Regions from separate parts of the Lacticaseibacillus jixiensis genome, predicted to be linked through region 1. Evidence: predicted binding sites of a transcription regulator. Region 1 holds the regulator's gene; the other holds the start of a gene.
The links. The regulator LexA, encoded in region 1, represses DNA repair genes until DNA is damaged. The targets are predictions, from matches to a motif close to CNAACANNTGTTNG.

Region 1 (3,429 bases):
TACTTGCGCTACCACCTCGGCTTTGGCGAATACGCGATCTTGCCGAAGTTGACCTTGCGGATTTGGCAAGTCAGTGCCCAAGCCAATGGCCAATACACTGCCACCACAGTGTTTAACCAAACCGTTGACTCGCGTTATGAAGACGGCTGGACCTTGCATGCCCTAGCCGAATTTCGCTATGTCCCAGATCATTCTGGTTGGTATGCTTATCAATACAACGCTTCAACTGTTTATGATCGCGAAGATCCTCACCGCCCAGTCGCTTCCAGGCTCAATTGGTTTGCGGCAACCACTTCAGCCACCAGCTTAACGCTGAACACCCCGCAACACATGCTATATGGCCAACAAGTCCCGATCAAAGCGACCATTACACCGCTAGAGGCGACTGACCCGATCAAATGGCTGCCGGCAAGCGGCTTCAGCCTCACTGCTGCGACTGACAATACAGCCACGTTAACGGCGCCGCCTGACAATTTGGTCAACACCAATATCAATAACCCAGGCTTCAGTCGCGTCATGGCCGCGCAAGCCGGCAAGATCACTACCACCAAGACGATTTGGCTCGGCGGGCTGCAGGCTTATGCCGGCCCATACGACAATATCCCTGCCAGTGGTTTACACTTCGCCCCGGCGAGTTTAAGCTTAATGAACTTGCCGCCTGGTAATTGGCGTTATCACTGGGAGCTGGTTGACACGTATCGCGCCGCTGATGGCAGTATGCAGGCTAACCTCAACAATATTTTGTCGCTGAACAACTTCGGCGATGTGCAAAACGCTGAAGGCGAAACCGCTAAGCTCACTGACTTCGCCGTGGCTTTTACCATCAGCAAAACCGGCGGCTTGCTGCAGGCCATGATGGCCAGCGCGACCCCCAAAGCCATCCGACTGAAACTCGATCCGGTGTCAGGCGGCAACTCGCTGTATACGAATTTCGCGTCGATCGCCATTTCGCCGCCTTTAGGCACCTTGGCGCTGAAGCAGGTCCCGACAGCTTTTGCGTGGCAGTATTCGGCGTTGGAGCTTTACGATCATCTCACCAAAACCGTTTCGGCCAGTGGCAGCTTGATCGTTGAAGACACGCGCACAAACGGCAGCTGGCAGTTAACAGCGGCGCTATCGCCAACGGATTTTCCATTCGCTTTGACTTTGAATGACTTCAACAAACAACTGTCTAGCACCCCGACAATTTTGGCGACTGGCGGCAGCGCTGGCTTATCAATATCCCATCCGCAAGCAACACTTACCCCCAAACCAGTGATCACCAGCACCGATTCCCAACAAGCCACGATCACATGGACCTTAACGCAAACGTTCCCTAGTGCGCCACTGTCGTAAACCAACCTCAAAAAAGCGCTGCACCACAATTTGTTGAAAAAATTGTGGTGCAGCGCTTTTAATTGAGCTATTCAAGTACTGGGCGATACAAGCTGACCACGACCCCTAAAATCGTGACGGTATCAAAGTACATATCCGCCATGTCGTCATTTTCAGGATGCAGCCGCACGCGCCCGTCTTCCTTATAGAAGCGCTTGACGGTGGCTTCAGACTCTTCGGTCATGGCCACGATCACTTGCCCGTTCTCAGCAGTTTGCTGCTTCTTGACGATGATCTGATCACCATCTAAGATGCCCATCTTGATCATGGAATTGCCTGAAACCCGCAACATGAACAAATCTTCGGCATCATAGGCCAAATCGTCTGGCACTGGGAAGTAATCATCAATATTCTGCACCGCGGTAATCGGCACGCCGGCAGCAACCGTACCGACGATCGGGATCCCATCTTCGCCGACGCCAATGTATTCACGCCCGGCAGGCGTCAACAACAACGTCCGCGGCTTGGCAGGGTCCTTTGCGATCAAGCCGGCATCTTCCATCCGCTTAAGATAAGATGCCACCGTACTGGAACTGGATAACCCCACTGCCGCGCCGATTTCACGCACAGTTGGCGGGAAACTTCGCTCCTTAGTGGTATGGTAGATCGTCTCTAAGATTTGTTTGAAACGTGTCTCATTAACTGTGGTGCGCAAAGTCGCCCACTCCTTTCGTATCTGGGGAAAGCCAAAAATTTGTTTGGCCTGTGATTACCTTAAGATTACCAAAACAAACACCCGTTTGCAAGCAAAATCTGCAGCTTACGCCGTGCATCCTGCGGCGGTAACCGTCGTCTTGCGCTCACTCACATCGCCAAGCCATCATTGCACATGTTGAATGGCAATTTCGACACTTTGCGGCACCCGCGGGCGCAAAGTGCTGATCATCGTTTCTAAATCAGTGCGGAAAGTCAATCGAACGAACCGCCGCGGGTTCAAGCTGAAAATCGCCAGCACCATTTGCCGGCCATTCGGCATTTCTAACGGCGTCAAGGTGATGCCTGAAAGTTTGGTGTAGGGGATCACGCGCGAGAACACCCCAGTGGCGATCACGCGCGTTGGGGTGATCCCTGAATTGCCAGCCATCAAGACCAACGTGATCGTTCCGGCAGCAAACACGATATACAACAAGTGATCACTGCCGCTTGAAACAAACACTGAACCAAGCAAGGCCGCGAAGAACACTTGAAACATGGAATACCCGCCGCGCATGTCGATCTTGCTTTGCCAGTAGATGACATAGCCACCCATGCTCAGCAAGGCGATATCTGAAATAAGAAATAAGAGTTCGATCATGATAGATTCCTTTCCTGCGGTACATCAGTTTCTTCATTATACAGCCCAGACGCCTGGCGATACCAGGAGAAGAAGCGCGTCACGACGATTTTCAAGACGGCAAAGCCGGGAATGCCTAAGATCACCCCGGCCAAGCCGAATAAATTACCGGCTGTCAGCAACACGATCACAATGGTCACCGGATGCATCGCCAACTTCGAACCCATCACCAACGGCGATAACACCTGGGTTTCGATCAGCCATTCAATGAAGAATGTCACGATCACCGCGATCAGCATCGACGGGCCGCTCATTGCCCCAACGATCAACGCCGGGATCATCGCCAACGCCGATCCGAAATATGGGATCAAATTCAATGGCCCCGCGATCAGCCCCAACACCAACGCAAACTTCAACCCGATCACCGAAAAGCCCGTCATGAAGATAATCGCCACGGCCATGGCCACGGTAAGCTGGCCTTGCACATACGAGCCGACTTTCTGATTCATCTCCGCCAGCATCGAAGCTAAACTGTCACGCAATTTGATAGGAAACAGCTGCACCACTTTTGGGGCAAAGCTCGCCCCATCTTTTAACATGAAAAACAAAATGATCGGCGCAGTAGACACGGTAATCACCACGTTGCCAACAATGCCCACCAAGTTCTGCAACTGCGACACCGTACCTGACACGATGCTGCCTTTGGATAGCGACAAGCTGTCCATGATCTCTTGGCCAAGTGCATTGAGATCTTGTTGCGAAATCAGTTCTTGATTGGCATT
Region 2 (3,429 bases), on a different contig from region 1:
TCGCGAATGATCTGGGTCCGTTCCAAGGTCTTGATGTCTGAATGCAAGTACCGCACATGAATACCCATTTCCTTAAGGTATTCGGTAAGGTCTTCGGCCATTTTCTTGGTCAAAGTGGTGACAAAGACGCGCTCGTGTTTCTCCACGCGCTCGTTGATTTCTGAGACCAAGTCGTCGATTTGGCCCATGATCGGCCGCACCTCGATCACCGGATCCAACAACCCAGTCGGGCGAATGATCTGCTCGGCGACGTCTTTTTTCGGCACCCGTTCCAGTTCATAAGGACCAGGGGTGGCGGACACATAGAGAATGCGGTTGACGTGTTGTTCGAATTCATGCAGCATCAGCGGCCGGTTATCCAACGCAGACGGCAAGCGGAAGCCGTAATCGATCAAGGTTTGCTTGCGGGCGCGGTCGCCGTTATACATGCCGCGGATCTGCGGCATGGTGACGTGAGATTCATCAACCATGATCGTGAAGTCTTTAGGAAAGAAGTCCAACAGCGTAAACGGCGGTTCGCCTTGCTTGCGGCCTTCCATGTGCCGCGAATAGTTCTCAATGCCGCTGGTGTAGCCCATTTCCTTAAGCATTTCCAGATCATAATTGGTGCGCTGCTCCAAGCGTTGGGCTTCCAGCAGCTTGCCTTGTTCGCGCAATTCCGCCAGCCGCTCGTCTAATTCGGCGCTGATGCGCTTGATCCCTTCAGTCATTTGATCATCTGAGGTCATAAAGTGCGTCGCCGGGAAAATGGACACATGCTGGCGCGTACCGACAACTTCACCAGTCAGCGCATCCACTTCGACGATGCGATCGATTTCGTCGCCGAAGAACTCGACACGAATGGCGTGATCATCCCGTGACGCTGGGAAGATCTCCACCACATCCCCGCGCACGCGGAAACGCCCGCGTTGAAAGTCGATGTCATTGCGATCAAATTGAATATCCACCAGCTGGCGCAACAGCGTGTTGCGATCGATTTCCATGCCCACGCGCAAACTCAACACGTGATCGCGATATTCAGTTGGCGACCCTAAGCCAAAAATCGAGCTGACTGAAGCCACCACGATCACATCATTGCGCTCCAATAAGGCACTGGTGGCAGAATGGCGCAATTTATCGATTTCGTCGTTGATCGCCGAATCTTTCTCAATATACGTGTCTGAGCTTGGCACATAAGCTTCTGGTTGGTAGTAATCATAGTAAGACACAAAATATTCCACCGCGTTGTGCGGGAAGAATTCCTTGAACTCACCATATAACTGCCCAGCCAGCGTCTTGTTATGCGACAAGATCAAAGTCGGCTTATTCAAATTGGCGATGATGTTAGACATGGTGAAGGTCTTACCAGTCCCTGTGGCGCCTAGCAGGATCTGCTCCTTCTCACCATGCAAGAACCCTTGGGTCAATTGCTCAATGGCCTGCGGTTGATCACCAGCCGGCTGATACGGCGATACCAATTCAAATTTACGATCGGCCATGCGTTCGATCATGCGACTACCTCCTTGTCGATCCCAACAAAAAAGTCGGAACCGCGATCCCAACTTGTAAACTGTTTCTATTTTACCACAGCGAACACACATTCGCTAATCGATTATTAGTCGCTTAATTTGTTTAATGCTTCATGATTGCCCGCGTCAATTTCGTTAACATATCACGATCGGCAAACTCTTCATTCAACATATCCGGCAAGATCTCTTGCAGAAAATATTGCACACTGGGCCGTTGTTTAAACCCGGCGATCACCGTGAGACTTTCCGTATAAATGTTCACATATACGCGCTCTGGATTGCCTTTTTCGATTTCCCCAAAGGACTCATATAATAAATCAACTTTATCGGCAATTGCCAGCAATTGGCCTTCTAACGTATCGTCTTTGCCTTCGGATAAGCGCCGCCGATACACCGCTTGGTATTCTTCCGGGATCTCATTTTGGATGAAGTTCTCTGTCATTGAACCTTCGACATCGGCCAACATCTCGCGCAACGCCGGCGTAGCATATTTTACCGGTGTTTTGATATCGCCGATGAAGCGCTCGGTGTAGTCGTGATTCAGCGCCTTCTCGTATAGCGCCTGCCAGTTAATGGTGTTGCCGGCGTGTTCTTCGATATCACCAAGCAGCTGGGCAATTTCGGCCACCTTGAAGCTGTGAGCGGCCACACTGTGTTCGGCGTACTTGAAGAACCCTGGTGCCCGCCGCAATTGTTCCAAGCTGTTGAGTCCTTGAATGAATTCATGCATCCCCATTTGTGCGACCCCCTATAATGTGTAAAATTTTATCTATGGTATCACGCCGCGTGCAGCACCGCAAGTCTAAGCCTGGCTGTATCCGGCCAAAACAAACAACGACTCAGCAAGCGCTGAGCCGTTGTTGGTGGTTTTCAATTTGCAGCCAGCGTTAAATCCGCTTTGCTTGGGGTTGTCGGCAAACTGCCAAAAGCAGCGCGGGTACAATTAGCCTAGCCCCCGCACTCGCGGCAAAGTACGCCGCAAGCACGAGGGCTAGGCTAATTGACCCGCTAAAAGCGCTTTGCTCCGCTTTGGGTTATTCGTCGAGCTCCGCAGCCCAACGCGGCGTGATATAAGTCGTGACGCCGCCAAGGCAAAGAGCGCCTTTGCGTCATCCCGCCTTATATCCACCGCTAAAAGCGGGCTGCTCCGCTTTGGGTTATTCTAGTCGAAATTGATGCAGTGCCGCTTCAAAGTCGCTTAACTTCTTGTCGGCTGCGGCTTGGGTTTTGGCACTGGTACCGACATAAAACTTCACTTTCGGCTCAGTACCAGATGGGCGGATCGCGATCCAGGTACCATCGGCTAAGATATACTTCAACACATCAGACACAGGCATATCGATTGCCGTGGTGCTGCCGTCTTGATGCGTGATCGTTTGCGTCTTGTAATCTTCAACTTCACTGATTGCCACACCAGCAAAGTCCTTTGGTTGATGTTCCCGGAACTTCTTCATCAACGCTGCCATTTCAGCTGGCCCTTGCACGCCTTCAAAGTCAACGCCGACTGTCTTCTCAGCAAAGTACCCGTAACGCGCATACAAGGCTTGAATACCATCATAAAGCGTCATGCCTTTGGACTTGTAGTAAGCTGCCACTTCCGCCAACAAGACGGTCGACTGAATGGCATCCTTGTCGCGCACGAATGGCTTGATCAAGTAGCCATAACTTTCTTCAAAGCCAAACAAGAATTCATGGCTGCCAGTTGCTTCATATTGCTTGATTTGATCGCCGATGAACTTAAAGCCGGTTTCAACATTGATCATTTCCACGCCATAGTCTTTAGCAATTGCTGTGGCCAACTCAGTGGACACAATCGACTTCACCACTGCGCCATTTGCCGGCAAAGTACCAGCAGTTTTGCGCGCTTCCAAGATGTAATGCAGCATCAAGCTGGCGATTTGATTGCCAGTCAGCAATTGGT

Region 2: a site for LexA is predicted at 1,570-1,583, ahead of uvrB (excinuclease ABC subunit UvrB). Genes of this name have one in related genera too.

Annotation. Positions count from the first base shown of each region.
Region 1 is NZ_BAAFPR010000008.1:88,885-92,313, reverse strand. It holds gene ACGG90_RS07050 (hypothetical protein) at 1-1,335, shown strand, start outside; gene lexA (transcriptional repressor LexA) at 1,403-2,029, opposite strand; gene ACGG90_RS07040 (hypothetical protein) at 2,195-2,668, opposite strand; gene ACGG90_RS07035 (AI-2E family transporter) at 2,665-3,429, opposite strand, start outside.
Region 2 is NZ_BAAFPR010000004.1:40,198-43,626, reverse strand. It holds gene uvrB (excinuclease ABC subunit UvrB) at 1-1,490, opposite strand, end outside; gene ACGG90_RS03565 (YfbR-like 5'-deoxynucleotidase) at 1,612-2,244, opposite strand; gene ACGG90_RS03560 (phospho-sugar mutase) at 2,666-3,429, opposite strand, start outside.